Chryseolinea soli: one gene and its partner. The protein of the gene in region 2 interacts with the protein of the main gene of each other region in a pairwise test. Links are inferred from orthologs where the notes say so. Each region holds a gene or a part of one and is shown on either strand. Other genes may lie near its edges. The genes, in order: D4L85_RS05685 and rsfS.

Evidence for each region.
Region 1: the proteins of rsfS (region 2) and D4L85_RS05685 interact in binary tests that used the Escherichia coli proteins (3 or more experiments, as listed by UniProt). The link is inferred for Chryseolinea soli from one-to-one orthologs.

Annotation. Positions count from the first base shown.
Region 1 is NZ_CP032382.1:1,358,151-1,367,596, forward strand. Bases 2,080-5,055 are described here. They hold D4L85_RS05685 (ATP-binding protein), read right to left. Parts: upstream 4,121-5,055; coding sequence 3,038-4,120; downstream 2,080-3,037. Other genes in these bases: D4L85_RS05680 (DUF5682 family protein), read right to left, coding at 2,080-3,041; D4L85_RS05690 (DUF5691 domain-containing protein), read right to left, coding at 4,149-5,055. Also shown: D4L85_RS05675 (VWA domain-containing protein), read right to left, coding at 1-732; more of D4L85_RS05680, read right to left, coding at 729-2,079; more of D4L85_RS05690, read right to left, coding at 5,056-5,642; D4L85_RS05695 (SWIM zinc finger family protein), read right to left, coding at 5,639-6,949; D4L85_RS05700 (hypothetical protein), read right to left, coding at 7,031-7,600; D4L85_RS34610 (hypothetical protein), read left to right, coding at 7,758-8,051; D4L85_RS05705 (aldehyde dehydrogenase (NADP(+))), read left to right, coding at 8,271-9,446.
Region 2 is NZ_CP032382.1:4,676,497-4,685,803, forward strand. Bases 3,344-6,180 are described here. They hold rsfS (ribosome silencing factor), read right to left. Parts: upstream 5,033-6,180; coding sequence 4,655-5,032; downstream 3,344-4,654. Other genes in these bases: ftsH (ATP-dependent zinc metalloprotease FtsH), read right to left, coding at 3,344-4,591; D4L85_RS19910 (biotin--[acetyl-CoA-carboxylase] ligase), read left to right, coding at 5,133-5,843; D4L85_RS35070 (acyl carrier protein), read left to right, coding at 5,910-6,173. In the rest of the region: D4L85_RS19885 (sigma-54-dependent transcriptional regulator), read right to left, coding at 1-737; D4L85_RS19890 (hypothetical protein), read right to left, coding at 910-1,704; D4L85_RS19895 (UDP-2,3-diacylglucosamine diphosphatase), read right to left, coding at 1,701-2,477; more of ftsH, read right to left, coding at 2,540-3,343; D4L85_RS19920 (TfoX/Sxy family protein), read right to left, coding at 6,197-6,571; D4L85_RS19925 (response regulator), read right to left, coding at 6,578-7,006; D4L85_RS19930 (sensor histidine kinase), read right to left, coding at 7,006-8,154; D4L85_RS19935 (metal-dependent hydrolase), read right to left, coding at 8,399-9,040; D4L85_RS19940 (Crp/Fnr family transcriptional regulator), read right to left, coding at 9,127-9,307. UniProt on the Escherichia coli protein: Functions as a ribosomal silencing factor. Interacts with ribosomal protein uL14 (rplN), blocking formation of intersubunit bridge B8.

The DNA of each region.
Region 1 (9,446 bases), 3.3 Mb from region 2 along the record:
CACGACCATTTTGGTTTGGATGGCCGGGATAGACGCCATCACCGCGCCGAAGATGCCGGAGTAGATCACCGACGTACCCATACTGCCGCTCTGATCCAAACAAAGCACCACATCCTTCAACGAACGCCGGCGTTTGCCATAGCCGATGCGCACCTCGGGAACAATAGTTTTATAATCGGGTTGATAATGTTTTAAGTTCTTGAGAATGGTAGCGTGCCAGTTGATCTCGTTGTGACGCGGCCGCCGGTTGCGTGTGGACCGGTTCAGACTGCCCGCTACCGCTTGCTGCATGGGTTGTGCCAGCTTCTTCATGAGCTCCTCCACCACTTTGCGCACGACCTGTCGCGCCGTGTCTTTGGTCTTGGATGGAATGACACGACTCAGGGTCATCAGTGTGGCGACGAGGTGAACATCGGCTTCTACGTTCTCCAGCATTTCTTTTTCGAGCAGCATCGATGTGAGGTCGAGTCGCTTCAGGGCATCTTGTTGCATCACCTTCACCACCGTGTTGGGAAAGTAGGTGCGAATGTCACCCAGCCAGCGGCTCACGTTTGGCGAAGAAGCGCCCAGGCCACCTTTCTTTTCGGCGTCGTATAAAGCTTCCAATGTTTTGTCGATCTGGAGGTCGATGTTCTGTAAAGAATAATCGGTGCCGTCATTCTGACCGCCGCCCAAGATCATGCGCCATTTGCGCAAGTGTTGTTGTTCTTCGTTCGAGTTGAGTTCGCTCATACGATGTTCGCTTCAGGCGTGATGGGTGTTGGCGCACCCGGTTTATTTTTCAATCCCAAAAGTTGCATCACCACCGGCAACGATGCGATGCCGCGTTCGTGATCGACCGCGTCCTCACCTGATGCATTTGCCGTCACATGCCCGCTGCCGGGTCGTTTGGCCTTCTCTCCGATCTTTCGTCGTTCGGCGTGTGTGAATTGGGAAAAGGTTCGTCGCAGGAGGGGAAGGAGCGCAATAAAATCCTCTTCGCGAATGCCCCGCACCCAGTCGTTCACTAGGGTCCAGAGCCGTTCGTCCAGCAACAGGATCGTGCCACTGCCTTTCAAAAATCCTTCCATCCAAGATGCTGCAACGGATGGGGTACCGGCCAATGTCAAGGCAAAATGAAAGCGGTCGGCCAGCACATTTCCCTCCATCACTTTTGCATCGGCCAGCAGCCGGGTGCTGTAGCCGGCGACGAGCGGTGCGGTGTTGACGTTGTCGCAAATGACTCTTAGGGTTTCATGCCACTCCTCGCGTTGCTCGGCTTGGTTCAGGAGGGCGATCGATTCACTGAGTTGATAGAGATGTTCCGTTATCTTTTGCGCGGCGTCGTCATCCACGGCGACACACGCGGGCGGGAGACTTACACAGATGCGGGCGATCATGGAGTTCACGATGCCGAGGAGCATGGTCTCGTCCGTCTGGCGAACGTTGCCATAGCGCGACACCGACACCAGCGAGGGCAGCACTTCTAATAATTGCATCACATCGCCCGTGGCGGCCGCCAGGTTGTTGATGCTATTGATCAGAGTCTCTGCTGCTTCGGGTAAATCGGAAGGGATCACTTTTGCCAACAGGTCACACACCTGCCCCAGGCTGGTGGCCTCTTGTGCTTCGTGGGCAACGTAGTGGATCACGGCCTCTTCCAGGGTGTTGCCCCAGCTGCCTTTTTCTATTATTAATATAGAATACTCCGGTTCCCAACGCAGTTGCCACTGCTCCTTGAAAGTTCCTTTGCCCCGTACGTGGGCTAGATGACCCCACGTCACGCCCAACAATTGGAGGCGGTGTAAAAATATGCTTCGTTCCAGGTGAAGTTCTTCGCGCAGGTCGAGCAGCAGATCTTTGTTGCCGGCTTCGGCGGGCAGGCGCAGTTTTTTCTGCGTCCGTTCCACATCCTGCAACAAGGGCGGCTTGGGGATCTCGGCCGGCACGGCGCCGATGGTGTCACTCACGATCAGCGCGTCGCGGATCAGCTCCAACAAAATGTCGTCGCCGTTGCAAAGTACCGCCAGCGTGGCTTCGTTCAACTCCGCCAACCCCGACTTGCTGATGCCCCGCAGCGACGACAACGCTTCGGCCAAGCGGACGGCCTCGATGATGTGCGCTACCGAAGTATCCATCTCGTGATTTCGAAACACTTGCGCCACTTTTGCCATCCACTGCACGCCGTTGTCGAGCGGATAGTGCCAAAGGTGGCTATACCATCCTGGCGAGTTGATGCCGGCGCCATAGCCGCTGGCGTAGGTGAGGCGATTATAGGTCCACGGGATCCACGTCGTTTCCACTTTCACTTTGGCAAGACCCTTGAGCAGATCGGCATCTTCTTTTGCTTTGGGCATGTCGGTCAACGCCGGGGCATGCCAGGCACCACAAATCACGACGATGTTTGCAAAACCATCTTTCTCCGCCTGGCGGATCATCTTGCGCATGTGCGCCTCGCGAAGTTTCTCGACGACCTCTTTCTTTTCCGGAAGTTCGGAACGCAGGGCGCGCATGGCTTCGTGGACCGCTTCGAAAGTGCCTTGGTGATCCATGCGTTGCTCGAACATATACTCCCACCAACGCTCACCGTCATCGAACCCCGCGGCCACCGCCAGGTATTTTAATGGATCACGATATTCCTCTATGCTCGCTTCGGCATTCGAAAGGGCGGCACTGGTGATGCCGTCATCCTCTTTTTCATCGGTTTCTTTTTTCTCCGTTTCTTTTTTATCCTCGTCTTTATCCAGGGCAAAGCGATGCGACAACGGCAAGTCCATAAATCGAACGGGCACATTTTGTCTGGCGCCATATTGAATGGCCTGCCACTCGGGACTGAATTCTGCAAAAGGATAGAAGACGGCGCGCTGGGGTTTGTCGGGACGATAAGCCAGGATGGCCACCGGCGGTTTCAGTTCGCTGTGGGCTGCCCATCGCAGAAGTTCGTCGCCCTCGGGCGGACCCTCCACGAGAACGATGTCCGGTCGCGACTGTTCCAGGAATGCTTTCACATTCCGCGCCGATCCCGGGCCATGATGCCGTATGCCGAGTACGTGGATGCTCATATGCCCTGGTCGCGGCAGGCTCTGTAAATATCTTTCCACTCGTCGCGGGGCTTCACCACCGTTTCGAGATATTCCTGCCAGATGATCCGGTCTTGCACCGGGTCTTTCACCACCGCGCCGATGATGCCCGCGGCAAGGTCGGCCGCTTTCAGCGAGCCGTCGCCGAAGTAGGTGGCCATGGCCACGCCGCTGTTCACCACCGAAATGGCTTCGGCCGTGCTCAAGGTACCGGAGGGTGTTTTGATTTTTGTCTTACCATCCAACGATACGCCTGAGCGCAATTCCCGGAAAATGGTAACGATGCGTTTTATCTCTGCTACGGCGGGTGGCTCTGCCGGCAGATCCATCGCCTTCTCAAAACTTTGCACGCGCCGGCGCACGATGTCGATCTCTTCTTCGATGCTGTCGGGCAGCGGGAGGATGACGGTGTTGAACCTGCGCTTCAGGGCACCCGACAATTCGTTCACACCTTTGTCGCGGTTGTTGGCAGTAGCGATCACATTGAATCCCTTCACCGCCTGCACTTCCGTGTTCAACTCTGGGACGGGCAATGTTTTTTCCGACAAAATGGTGATGAGCGTGTCCTGCACATCCGACCCGATGCGCGTGAGCTCTTCGATGCGGGCGATCTTGCCGTCTTGCATGGCCTTCATCACGGGCGTTTCCACCAGTGCTTTTTTAGAGGGGCCATCCGCCAACAACAGCGCATAGTTCCATCCATAGCGCACCGCCTCTTCGCTGGTGCCGGCCGTTCCCTGGATCACCATCGTAGAGTCGCCAGAGATTGCCGCCGACAGATGCTCCGACACCCACGACTTGGCCGTGCCCGGCAAACCGTACAGCAACAAGGCCCGGTCCGTGGTGAGCGTCGCCACGGCGATCTCCATCAATCTTTTGTTGCCGATATATTTTGGCGACACCTCGAATCCGTTCTTCAACTTGCCACCAAGCAAGTAGGTCACCACCGATTGGGGTGAGAGCTTCCAGTTGGGCGGTTTGCGATCGGAATCGTTCTTGGCGAGGGCTTCGAGTTCTTCGGCAAATTGGTGCTCGGCGTGTTGGCGTAAGATGCTGCTCATATTTTTTTTGGGTAAATGGCTTTTTGTTTTAACTGGAGAACGATTGGAGAATTTGTTGCTTCAACGTCAACACCCCCGATAGTTCATTCGACTGGTTTCGCCAGTAGGCTTTCTTCTGTTCTTCCGAAGGCATAAAGGATTCAAGATCCTTTAGCATCGCAACGGGAATATTTTTGACGGCGGCGCGATAAAATGTCTTGTTGTAGGCATACACTTCCTGGGAGGTGTAGCTGAGCACGGCTTTGGCCAGGTCATTGCTCCACTCATCGTCGAAGCCGGAGAGCATATTGATCAATTCCTGGGGTCTTTGTTTTATGAACCGCAAGGCATAGCGATCGCGGTCCTTTGCCGGCAGCGATTCGATAAGCGACACCAAAGCACTTTCCAATATTTCGGCGTCGCCATGGTCCATCAACGCCTGGGTCCAGGTGGTATCGCGAAATTTTACGGCCGCTATGGCTATTGCCGGAACATAGAGGGCGGTCTTTTTTTCTTTTTGAAACAGTTTTATGATCGCTTCCGGTGTTTCCTTCAAATGATCGTTCCAAAACGACGGAGGCACGGATGCGATCAACTGGATGAGAATGTACTGCGCATCGCTCACGTTCTTGTCGCTGCTCAGCTTTTCGATACCGCTTTTAAAGATCTCCTCGGGGAAGGCAATCTTTTCATTTACTTCGATCGTCGTTTTGGCCAACATGCCCAATAACGCTTTCGAATTTTTCACGTTCACGGCTTCTTTTAGGATCGTCTTGTAGCCTTGTACCGGTTGTGACGTGGGGATACGTTTTATGAGGTCCAGTATGGCGTTGTTCACCTTCGTTCCTTTCTCCTTCAACCCTTCCAACCAGGCGAGGTCGTGTTCCGACGGGCCCGTGTTCAAAATTTCCAGGAAGGAAACTTTTTCATTGGCACCTTCGGCGTTCCACGAGCTTTGCAGCAGTTCAAGGGCGGCGGCAGGTTGTTGCATACGAAGCGACTTGAGCAGTTCCTTCCGCTCTTCTGCCCGGCCGGTCTGCCACACCGTTTGAATGTCTGCTTCCGGCGCCGAGAAATTCCATTGCGGGTTTAAACGACCCAGCCATTCACCCCTTTTTCCACACACCGACTGGATGAGGGACCGCAGTTCTTTTTTTTGAATGCTGATGTCGAGTAAAGCCGGCGCCCATTCCGGTTCAGCGCATTTATGGGCGCGGTCACATTGCGTAAGCCAAAGTTTTAGCAGGGCGTAGTGTTCTTCAGAAAGGATCGTTCGCAACACCGTGGTGGAATCCGTGTGACAATACGGTTTTATCTCCGCTTCCGCTGCCGACAAGACCGCCGACCGGAGATCGAGGGGAACACAACCGGACTGCCGGTATTGATACACCAAACTCCCAAAACGAAGAAAATCCTCTTCGGCATCCGGCGTATCGCTCACGTCGACTTGTTCTGTAATGGCCGCCGGCAGATCGTTTGCGCGAAGGGGCAGCTTGGTGGTGCCCAGCATGGCGTTGTTCACTATGGTTTCCCAGGCCTTCATGCAAAAAATGTGTAACGGTTGTTTACCCAAACCCCGAGCGGTTCAAAATCCTGGTGCTTGCCCATGGCAAACATTTTCAACGGCGCGCCGCCACTCAAGGCCATCAGTTGCCAACCTTGCTGGAACGTAGCCGGGATAAAAACACCGTTGCCTTCTTCGTCTTTCAACATCCATCGATCGCCATCCTTGAAAGGGATCACGTTTTCAACTACCACCGGCACGCTATCCAGCAGTGGATTCACACGAAGTATTTCGGAGGCCACTTGCTCCACGGCATTCCAGTTCTTGAGGCCATCGATGGAGTTATTCGGTTGGCCGCTATAATATTGTTTGATCAGGGCGCGCAAAGGATAGGCGCCTTTAAAAAAACTCACTTCGGCATCGATCCACGATCCGGCCATGAGGTTCATTTCGGGAAATTGTCCTTTGGCGTAAAACTGGAGGATCAGCGCATAGCGTCGCGATGAACGTCCGAACAGCCAGTTGCGCTCCACGGTGATCGCGTCTTCGCGCGTCGTGCGCTTGGCCAGCACAAACCATTCATCGCGCAGGCCGGCTTCGGCGCGCACGTCGTCCAGACTTTGGGTGAACCCTACCTGGGTTCGCAGTTCCACTTGCAACGCGGGCGACAAGGTTTCGAGGCGGGGAAATCCCTCAAGCACGAGATAGATGCGCAGGAGTTGGTCGAGGAATGCGGTTTGCCATCCGTCCTGAAAAAAATTGATGTCGCGCAGCGTGCGCACCATCGCCGCCAGTCCGGGGGCTTGTGCGTCGACCATGCGTCGCGTCATGGTTTCGAAGTAGGCCGGATCTTTGCCAGGGATGGAAACCAGTCCGTTGCGCACAATGTCTTTGATCCATAGCCGTAGTTCGCCCATGCCTTCTTCCACGCGCTTTGTGCGCGTCTCCTGGCGTTTGGCCTGCGCGGCGGGATCGGCTTTCTTTTCTTTTTCTTTTTTTTCGGATTTCTGCTCTTCCCGCTCGTTGCGCTTATCAAGCCAGGCGGTGACCCAATCGGGTTCTGTCGCGGCCTTGAATAATTTCTTGTCGCGTGCATAGAGCAATAGCAACCCCAGTCCATGTTTGCAGGGAAACTTTCGGCTGGGACAAGAACATTTAAATGCAATGTTCACCAGGTCGATCTGGGTTTGATAGGGAAGCTTGCCGCTCCCCTGGCACTCGCCCCACAACGCGCGGTCACTCTCTTCGCGCTTGCCCCACTTCGACGGATTGGCTAATTCCTTTCCCGACTTCTTGGAGGCGTCGTCGGGAGCCATGGACAGGATTTGATCTTCGGAAAAATGCATAGACTATAACGCACCAATCGTTAGGCGGGTCCAATATAGCAACCTTCTTTAAAAAACCTCAGCCTTAGAAGGGGATGGATCTTAATTATTAGGAGATGCGGGACTATTAACTTTGCGCAGGTTGCGCGTCTTGAATTCCTGCCAATACTGCGTGCCCAGGACGATATCCATTTTCATCATTTGGTGGTAGATGAAGATCGCATTCACAAAACATTCCTCCTTTTCGTAGGCATCGGCGAGCTGCAGATAGTGTTGCAAGGAGGGGTCGAAGGCGAGTACCATTTTCACTTCCTCAATGGCCGGTCGCTTGGTCAAGATCCGCAGACCGTACGTATCGTTGCTGGCGCGCTTGCGCGATGGGGTCGACGAGGAAATGATGAGGTTTCGCTCATTGAAGTTGTCGAAACGAAAATCCACAATGGTGTCGGTGACTTGACGCGAAATAAAAACTTCGTCGCCATAGACGTTCATGAAATGGACGCGGATGGGAAGTTTAGTGGCCGAGGGCACCCCGGCGCAGGTCCAATAGATGGCAAAGCTGTCGGGATAGATGTTGGAAACGGCTGGCTGCCAGAAACGGACGGGTTGAGGTCTTTTCTGAAAAGAGAAGAAAGGCACTGCAAAGCACAGGAAAAGAAGATACCGCGTCATACCAGTCAATATAGCTTCATTCTTTGAAAAAAAGAAAAACCATGAAGCCGCCAAGCGTCATGATTAGGATGGATGAAATGCATTTTTGCCGTGACAGCCCAAAGATTTGTGCCGATCACTCTCAAACGCCGGAGGTGACATGAAAAAAAATGGATGAATGAAGAGGGGGCGACGGAAAAAAGGGAGGCGATACCCGGTTTCGAATGGCCTGATGTTTGTCAAGACACCTGCCTTGACTCGGAAGGTTGGGTTAGCGTGGGCTAAAAACGAAAAAGGCTGCCGTTTCGGGCAGCCTTTTTTCCAGCTATCGGATTATTTCTTCTTTGCTGCTTTTTTAGCAGTTTTCTTTGCTGCTTTCTTAGCAGTTTTCTTTGCTGCCTTCTTCGCAGTCTTCTTTGCTGCTTTCTTAGCAGACTTCTTCGCTGTTTTTGCCATAGCGTTTTTTATTTAAGTGAAACAAATCTATCCATCGTATGATGAACTTTCAAGTGCGAATATAAAGCAGGATTACTGGAATACAAAATCTATGTAATGTTCTCAGCATTAAAGCAGTGGATGCTAAAGCTCGGGATGAACATGCCACTCGTAAATTAAAGACCTTTGCATAGCTCCATAATGCGTCATTTGTCATAAATTCATCTCCTGTTTTACAAACTTTGACTCCATCGCTATGACGCTTACGGGAAAACAACTCATCGGATATACTGCCGCGGCCTCGGGCACAAAAACATTCAGCAACGACGACGTCGATGTAAGGTTCTTTGAAGCCACCGCCGCCGAAGTGGACCAAGCTGCCCGCTTGGCAACGGAAGCGTTCGCCCGCTATCGCCAACTGACGGGTGCAGCGAGAGCCGCGTTCCTTGAACGCATTGCCCATGAACTATCGTTAGTCCGCGCACCGCTCAATGAAATGGCCCAACGCGAAACAGGTCTGCCCAGTGCGCGTCTCGATGGCGAGATCACGCGCACCATCAACCAGATAAAACTCTTTGCTGCGCTCATCACGGAAGGTTCGTGGGTGCGCGCCATGATCGACCCAGCCCAACCCGACCGCCAGCCGCTTCCCAAAGCCGACATCCGGCAAATGCAGATCCCCCTCGGTGCGATCGGCGTGTTTGGCGCCAGCAATTTTCCATTTGCGTTTTCGGTTGCCGGTGGCGACACGATCTCCGCGCTCGCCGCGGGTTGTTGTGTCGTCTATAAATCTCACCCCGGTCATCCGGCCACATCGGAAATGACCGGCGACGCCATCGTGCGCGCAGCGCGTGCCACCAACATGCCCGAAGGCGTCTTCTCCTTGTTGCAAGGCGCCGGTCATGAAAGTGGCGTGCAACTGGTGACGCATCCTTTGATCAAAGCCGTCGGGTTCACCGGCTCACTCGCCGGCGGGCGCGCGCTCTTCAACGCCGCCGCCCAACGCGAAGAGCCCATCCCCGTCTATGCAGAGATGGGCAGCGTGAACCCCGTCATCCTCTTGCCCGGCATCCTCGCCGAAAAAAGCGCTGACCTCGCCAAGACGCTGGCCGCATCCAACACGTTGGGCACCGGACAATTTTGCACCAACCCCGGCGTCTTTCTCGCCCTCGATTCAAACGAGACCACTTCATTTCTGCAAACGTACGCCAGCACCATCGCTGCCACACCGGGCGACGGCATGTTGACGGAACCCATCTGCAAGTCGTATGCAAAAGGAATCACCCGTCTTTCCAATCATCCCGAAGTGAAAGCCATGGCCACCGGACTGACCACCGAAAAAAAACGCAGCGGCATTCCGAATGCGTTCAAGACCACCGTGTCGGCATTTTTAAAAGATGCGTCGCTGCAGGAGGAAGTGTTCGGACCGTCG
Region 2 (9,307 bases):
TCCAAAAACAGGGTGCCATCGTTGGCCAGTTCAAACCGGCCGGGCCGGTCTTCGCGGGCGTCGGTGAAGGCGCCTTTCTTGTGGCCAAACAATTCGCTTTCGAATAGGGTCTCCGTGATGGCCCCCATGTCGACCGACACAAAGCTGTTGTCTTTGCGCAGCGAGCGTTGGTGGATGGCGCGCGCGATGAGCTCTTTGCCCGTCCCGTTCTCGCCCAGGATCAACACGTTGGCATCGGTCTTCGCCACTTTGTCGATGAGGGCGAACACTTCCTTGATGGAACCGCTGTCGCCAATGATATCGCCGAAAGGCTTGCTGATCTGTTCCTCCAGCATCTCCTTTGCTTTCTTCAACTTATCGACCTGGTTGTACGATTGCTTCAACCGTATCGCCGTGGCGATGGTGGCGATGAGCTTTTCATTTTGCCAGGGTTTGAGAATGAAATCGGTCGCGCCTTGTTTGAGGGCACGCACGGCCATCTCCACATCGCCAAAAGCGGTGATGAGGATGACCACGGCCGTGGGGTCGTGGGCCAGGATCTGCTCCAGCCAATAAAAACCTTCCTTGCCGCTGGTGATGTCCTTGCTGAAGTTCATGTCGAGCAAGATCACATCATAGCTATCGTTGTTGAGGAGGAAGGGAATTTTCTTTGGATTCTTCTCAATGATCACGTGGTGGCCTTGCTTCTTGAGCAACATCTTGGCCGCGAGCAACACATCTTCATCATCATCGATCATTAAAATTTTGCCGCCTTCAGGATTCACAGTGTATGGTAGATTTAGGGTGAATGATCATCTCCAGGGAATTTTGTGCCAACTTCGAAATCAAGCGAATTTCGCCCATAAAGCGGACACGACTGTCCCTGAGGGTACAAAGATGTTCAAAAATGAACAGTTTTATAGTACGGTATTACGGTTTTGGCGTAAAAAAATCGATTGTCTTGTCCCGGATACTATAGATCCGCTCGTCGGTGACCAGGAAGAATTGGGCGGGCTGGGGCAGGGCCTGTTCGCGGGTCTCGGTGGTGAATAAGTTGAAGAACTTGAGCTTGTTCGCCTCGATATAGTACAGTTCTTCGCCGATAAAATTGAAGCTTTTCAGCGTTGGGCTTTCGATGGTCCTGAGCCATTTTCCCATCCGGTTGAAGACCTGGATGCCTTTGCGCGGCTGCAGCAAGAAAACAAACCCCTGGTACTCCCGGATAGCGGTAAACGCCTTGACATCCTTATAAAGCCCGGGGGGAATCTTCACGTCCACATCGACGGTCTCCGTGGCCTTAGTAACTTTTTTCAAACTACCGTCGGCGGCATCAACCACCCAGATGTCGTGGTCGCCGGAGATGGTGACCAGCCAGGGCTCGATCACAAAGGACGAATCGAGGTGATATGAGGCGGTCATGTCGAACGACGGATTATAAAAAGCATAATGGCGGTCGTTCCGGAAATAAGCAAAAAGCCGCGAGCCGTCGCGGGGATCAAACTGTGTGGGCAGGGTGCCGAGTTTGTAGACCACCCCCAGGGTTGCGTCCGGCGCGAACCGTTGCAGTTGCCCGCCTTTGGTGATCACGTAGAGGTCGCCGGGCCGGTCCACGGTGGCGTAGAGAATGGTATCGCTGAGGGAAATGGATTTGATCTTCACTTGCGCCGACGCCGCGGAGACGCTGAGCACCAACACTAAAAACAAAAACCGGAGCGGATATTTCATGTGGGGGATTTGAAAGTTTTAAGTGCTACCTGCTGTCCATCATATTCGGCATAGGTGCTGAAATTCACCCACTCGCCCGTGTTGATGTAGCGGCTGTTGGCGCCGATCTGCAGGTCGAGCGGAAGGTGGCGATGGCCAAAGATGTAGTAGTCGAAGTGCTCGCGGCTTTCCAGGTCTTTGCAATAGGACCAAAGAAACTCGCCTTCTTCTCCCTCAAATTTTTCCTCGCGCTTCTGATTACCCAGGCGGCTCTTGCGCGACCAATAGTTTGCAATGCCTATGCCAAAGTTGGGATGAAGGCGCGCAAACAACCATTGACACAACTTGCTGTTGAAAAACTTCTTGATGAATTTATACGTGTGGTCGCCCGGACCCAATCCATCGCCATGACCGATAAGCAATTTTTGTGCGCCCACCTGCAGCACTTGTGGATCGCGGAAGATGGGAATGCCTAGCTCCGTAGGAAAGTAGTCGAACATCCACATATCGTGATTGCCCGTGAAGAACACGATGGGGATACCCGCGTCGCGCAGCTCAGCCAGCTTGCCTTGGAGGCGGATGAACCCGCGGGGGATGGCGTGACGATACTCGAACCAGAAGTCGAAGATGTCGCCCAGCAGATAAATGCTGTGGGCCTCGTGCCGCACTTCCTCCAGCCAGGCTACGATGCGTTTTTCGCGTTGCAAACTGGTGGCGTGGTCGGGAACACCCAGGTGAAAGTCGGAAGCAAAGAATATTTTCTTTCCGTGAAGGCTGGCGACGGGTTCGATCATAAAAAAACTCAGGTGCTTGGGACACCTGAGTTCAAAAGTAAGATTAAAATGTCTAAATCAAGCTAGTTCGCTTCCTCGGGCGCCTCGCCCTCCAGCGTAGGAGTGGGGTCAACACCCGGCTGCTCGTTTTCGAGTGCTTTCTTCTCATACTTACCCTGGCCGTTGGTGAACTGCTGGTAAGTGGTCAGCTTCTCGAAGGGGCGTTTGCCGATGAGTCTTTCCAGATCGGCCTGGAACAGGATCTCTTTCTCCAGCAATTCCTTGGCGATCAGGTCAAGGTATTGACGGTGCTGGATCAGCAACTGCTTGGTGCGGGCGTATGCCGCATCGATAATTTTCTTCACTTCATCGTCGATCTTCTCAGCCATCGCTTCGGAGTACGGTTTCTGGAACGCGTAGTCCGATTGTTTGGAGTCGTAGAACGACATGTTTCCGATGGCGGGATTCATACCATAGATGGTCACAATGCTGTAGGCCATTTTGGTGATCCGCTCGAGGTCGCTGAGCGCGCCGGTCGAGATCTTGCCGAAGACAATTTCTTCTGCTGCGCGGCCACCAAAGGCCATGCACATCTCGTCGGTCATCTGCTCGGTTTGATACAGGAACTGCTCGCGGGGGAGATACTGCGCATAGCCCAGTGCGGCTACACCGCGGGGCACGATGCTCACTTTCACCAGCGGGTCGGCATGCTCCAGGAACCAGCCTGCCACAGCGTGACCGGCTTCGTGGAAGGCCACGATCTTTTTCTCTTCGGGGAGAATGATCTTGTTCTTCTTTTCCAGACCACCGATCACACGGTCGATGGCATCCTGGAAGTCCTGCATGTCTACGGCTTTCTTATCTCTGCGGGCGGCAATGAGGGCCGCTTCGTTACATACGTTGGCAATTTCTGCGCCGGCAAAACCGGGTGTCTGCGCCGAAAGTTTTTTGGGATCCAAGCTCGGATCGAGTTTGATGGGCTTCAAATGCACTTTGAAGATCGCCTCGCGTCCTACGATGTCCGGCTTGTCGATGCTGATCTGGCGGTCGAAACGTCCGGGGCGCAGCAAGGCTGAATCCAGCACGTCGGGACGGTTGGTGGCGGCCAGGATGATCACACCGCTGTCGGTGGCAAAGCCGTCCATTTCTACCAGCAGCGAGTTCAATGTGTTTTCACGTTCGTCGTTGGCACCGGGCAACTGGCCGCGTCCGCGGGAGCGTCCGATGGCGTCAATTTCGTCGATGAACACGATACAGGGTGCTTTTTCCTTGGCTTGCTTGAAGAGGTCGCGCACGCGGGCCGCGCCCACGCCGACAAACATTTCCACGAAGTCGGAGCCGGAGAGCGAGAAGAAGGGAACGCCTGCTTCGCCGGCAACGGCTTTTGCCAATAAGGTCTTACCGGTACCGGGAGGGCCCACCAGGAGAGCGCCTTTGGGTATTTTACCACCCAGCTTGGTGAACTTACCGGGGGTCTTCAAAAAGTCTACGATCTCTTTTACTTCTTCCTTGGCTTCGTCCAGCCCCGCTACGTCGGCGAAAGTGATTTTTACTTTGCTTTCGGCGTCGAAGAGGGCGGCTTTGGATTTGCCGATGTTAAAGATCTGTCCGCCGGGGCCGGCGCCACCGGTCATGCGGCGCATCAGCATCCAGAAGCCAAACAGGAGCAGGAAGAGGAAGCCCCATTGCACGAAGAGCTGAAAGTAGTCTTCGCGGTCTTCGGGTTTGTATTCGGGCGATTTAGCGGCGGGCAGCTTGTCGCGGAAGGTGCGGAACTCCTGGTCGAAGTTGCCGGCGTCTACCACGTGCATGACATAGTGCGGACCGCTGTTGTTGGGCGTGCTGAGCATGCCCTTGTTGAGGTCGTCCTTATATTTGACGTTGTTCAGGGCATCCTGCGTCAGGGTTACTTCTACGAATTTCCGGTTTTGAACCAGCACCACCTTTTTTACGTCGCCATTGCTCACCATCGTCTTGAAATCGTCGTAGTCCAGGTCTTTCAGGTTGCTTGAATTGCTGAAATACATGACTCCGAAGATCACCGCCAGTGTGGCCAGAATGACCCAAACCTGGTAGTTGCCACGGGGTGGCTTATTGGGTAAAAGGGGCTTATTATTTTCTTTCTTGTCAGCCATTATCTATTTCCTCGTCAATTTTTAAAATATCAAATCAATAACGTGTTGTAAATGAATTGGTTTTTATTTACCGTCTTCAATTTCGGTAATGTCCGCGTCACCCCAAAGTCTTTCCAGCGCATAAAATTCGCGTCGGTCTTTGCGGAAGATGTGGACCACTACGTCAATATAGTCGAGCAGCATCCACTCTTTATTGTTTTTTCCTTCGGTGTGCCAGGGATTTTCTTTCAGGGTCTTAAAAACTTCGGCGTCTACGGAGTCTGAAATAGCATCCAGTTGTTTGTCGGAGTTTCCGGAACAGATCACGAAGAAGTCAGCAACGGCGTTCTTTATCTTGCGAAGGTCCATGATCACAATATCCGTGGCCTTTTTCTCCTGCATGCCCTTTACAATCACATCGCTAAGCTTTTCGGCGCTGGCTCCCTTCCTTTTTTTAGCCATTAATCTATCTTCGTTTTTTGTTTAACCCACAAAACTAATCAAAAATACCTTGTATAAAATTCCTGCCAGTACGCTTTTCCTTGGAAAAAACCTTGTTTTTGTGCCGGAATGTCATTCCACCAACACCCTGGCCCTGCAACTTTGCCAGAATTCCGGGCCGGTGGAAGGCACTTTGGTGATCACCCCGAATCAAACGGCCGGCCGAGGCCAGCGCGGAAACGGCTGGGAGGCCGAACCCGGCAAGAATTTTACCTTCTCGCTCATCCTGAAACCCACCACGCTGGCGGTAAAGGACCAATTTTACCTGAACATCTTCACTTCACTGGCGCTCCACGACTACGTGACGGCCAAAGCATGCACCGCCGTTCGTGTAAAATGGCCCAATGACATTTACGTCGGCTCCAAAAAAGTATGCGGTATACTGGTGGAAAGCCAGATTTCGGGAAATAAGTTCTCGCATGTGGTGGTGGGCATCGGGTTGAATGTTAATCAGCAGAAATTCGGCACCGATACGGCAACATCGTTGAGCGTCTTGACCGGACTCCAATTTGACCTGCAGACGGAGTTGGAAACGTTACTGAAATTTCTTGAAGCGCGTTACCTGCAACTGCGCGAAGGGAAGATGACTTTACTGATGGAGGATTATCTGAATGTCTTGTACGGATTAAACACGCCGTTGTCGTTTGACGTGGACGGCATGCCCGTGGAGGGCATGATCGCAGGGGTGGATGAGTCGGGGAGGCTTCGCGTTTTAATGGAGGGGAAGGAGCGGGTGTTTGGTGTGAAAGAGGTTGGTTATAAAGTAGTGTGACGGCGTGCGCTATAGGACGCCAATACTTCCTGTTGATTATTTTTATAAATTAATGTACACCAGCCCATGGGTTTAGACACCGTCGAACTGCTCATCAACATGGAGAAACGTTTTAATATCTCCATCCCCGACCAGGAGGCTGGGCAAATCTATACCGTTCAGGATTTTGTGAATTGTATCTATGCCAAAATTTCAATGCACCCAGAAAAGGCGATGGATATAAGAGAGGTCGAGCGAATAGTCATCCACATCGTGAGTGAATCCTCCGGCATACCGGTGAGTGAAATCAAATTGACCCATAGCATCACCGATGATCTCGGTTTGGATTAAATGCGATTCGGATAACGAACGAACTATTTTTTACCCCGCTTCAACAAAGTTTTTCTTGTACCGGTCTTTTTCGATGCCTTCGCGTCTTTATTATGGGCCAGCGAAAGATCGATCCAATAATCGAAATCTTTTTTCGATTTTATCCCGCTTTCATCCACCAGAACATAACCGATCATCGGCCGGTTTGTGAAATCCATCGTCCGGCAACCTTTCTTTACAATAGCCTGCGCGTGAAAATTTTTATCGATGCGGCACATCAATTCGTCCTTCATCACGCCAACGCACATTTTTCCATTGTACATGAATACGAGTCCACCCATCATGGTTTTCTCTTCCACGTGGCGGAGTTCGTTGAATCGTTCGCGAATGCGGTCGGCCAATTTCTCGCTGTAGGCCATGGTGTTTTACGTTAGGTCGTCACGAAAGTCCACATACTTCTTCCATACCGTATGAACGACTTCCTTGCTGAGAGGTTTCGAAGCATAGTGGTCCACCATATCCGATTGCGCAGCCTTCTGTTTATCGCGCGGATCGAGCGAACTGGAGAGCATGCAGATGATACATTTCTGCTTGTGGGTTGAGAAGCTTTCTCTGAACTGGTCGATGAACTGCCATCCATCCATGCCGGGCATGTTGATATCCACGAAGATCAGTGAAGGCCATTTCTTTTCGCGCTGAAAGGCCGACAAGGTCTCCAACGCTTTTTCAGCCGACTGGATGGAGAGCACGGACTCCACGCACCCGGTTTGACGGACCATAATGGTGTTCAGAACGTTGACTACATCGTCGTCGTCGATCAGCAGGGCCAAATTCAGTTTTTGATGATCCTCCATTACGGTATGGTGAAGTTGAAGACGCTTCCCTTCGGTGTGTTTTGTTCCACCCAGATCTGCCCGTTGTGAAGCTCGGTTACAATCTTGTGGCATTGTGCCAGGCCCAGGCCATTGCCTTCATACATACCCCGGGGATGGAGCCGTTGATAGAGTCTGAATATTTTTTCATGATGCGTTGGATCTATTCCGATGCCGTTATCGGCCACAAGAAAATTCCAATATTCGCCTTTTTTGATACAGGAGATCTTCACCCGCGGCGGCTCTTTGCTTCTGAACTTTAAGGCATTGCTGATGAGATTTTGAAACACGATCCGCAGTTCCATGGCGTAGCCCATTAACGCGGGCAATTCATCCACTTCAATGGTGGCATCACAGGCTTCTATCAAATGGCTGAGATCGGCGCGCACCTCTTTCAGGATCTCGTTGCAGTCGACTTTTGACATCACATTTTCTTTTCCGATCCGGGAATACTCCAGCAGTCCCCGGATGAGACCCGACATCCGGGTAGCGCCTTGTTGGATGTAGCCGATGTATTGCGAAACTTCCGGATCCGGATTTTTCGAGAGTTTATTGCTCAAGAGAGAAATGAAGCCTTGTATCGTGTTAAGCGGCTCCTGCAGGTCGTGTGAGGCCACATAGGCGAACTGTTCCATTTCAGTATTTTTCCGCTCCAGCTCGTCGGCGTACTTGGCGATGCCCTCCGCTTTCTTTAGTTCTGTGTTGTCGATGTGGCAACCGATCATGACAAGCGGGTTGCCTTGCTCATCGCGTTCGACAATATTTCCCGAACAGATCACCCACACGATCGACCCGTCCTTGTGTTTATATCGACATTCGATCTCAAAAGGGATCAGGCCATCGGATTCAATGTGTTTTGCCAGCAGTGCATAGGTGTCGGGCAGATCGGAAGGATGCATCAGCCTGTTGATGGTCTCGGTCGAGTTCTCTAATTCCGAGTCTTCATAGCCCAGCATGGCCTTCAGGTGCGGGCTGATGAACATGGTGTTCTCCGGGATGTTAAAGATCCAATAGCCCGCCAGTGTGCTCTCCGTAATGCTGTTGAACAAAGCCTCTTTCTCTTTCAGTTGGTGGCGCACGGCTGAAAGTTCTTTCTGAAGGCTTTCCAGGGTGATGGATTCGTCCTTCATACTTTGTAAGCCCTCGCAACCATCGGCATGGATTCACCAATAGGGTCATGCAGATCCTTAAACTCCGGATTTTCCTTCACGATGAACATAATGAACAAAGGCAGTCAAATGAATAGGGGTGCGGCAGTTTGAGAATTCGCTAACCTCTTTTATCCCATCGTTCGTATTCGACAAAACTGCCTCCGCGAAATTAGCGAAATGCCCTTGAATTCCGTACGCTGTCCTGAAATTCGCGACAGAAAATTCAATGGCGATTCTCGTCTGCGCTTTTGCTGAACCTCGCCACCAGGTACCAGGTGATCAGGATTTGTAGAAGTATAAATGTGGGTAGAATGGCAGGGTAGAGGATAAATACATCCAACGCCTTCCCCGACGCGAGCATCACAGGCAGGTCGAATATGTTAAATAGTATAATCGCCGCTAAAAGCCGCTTGTTGCCTTTGAAATACCACCAGCAAAATATTCCGTAAAGAAATTCCAGGACAAAGTTCAGGAACGGGAATGAAATGATGCCCAGCCCCCAAACCGGCGTCTCGCTGAACGGCGAAAGCCTGATGTCCTTCTCGTGAAAAAGAATATCCAGCGCCACATGCGACAGCACGCCCAACGCAAAAGGCAAGGCCAAGGGCTTGTTCTTGACGATCCAGCGAACTATGCCGTAGGAGATCAGCGACAACAAGAGGCTGGAGAAGATGGAGTGTGAGTAGGGAAGAAAATCGAGATGAAGTTTCCCGTCCCGCACAGAAAAATGTTCGATGCCCAGGTAGTTAAACGCGACCCAAAATAGTTCAACGACTTGGGTGGAGATCAGCAGGGGTAGAATGGGGACGTTTGGCCGATCTTTTTTGAGCAGCAAGCTGGTCGCCGCGTGATTGATTGCATACATAAGTTCTGAATTTTATGTACAAATCAACGCGGGTAATACCTGGTATTTTTTGACCTAGGTCAAAAAGCGAAGACGTTCGGTTTGCGCTATTGGTTTAAGGATAATTTCCGCCTGATGCGGCTAAGCGTCTCCTGTTTTATGCCTAAGAAAGAGGCAATATCGCCGAGCCGGGCAGCTCTGTATACTTCCGGGTAAACTTTCAGAAACCATTCATACTTGTCTTTGGCGGGAAGATGGATAATTTTTTTCAGGAAGTAGTCTCTGTCC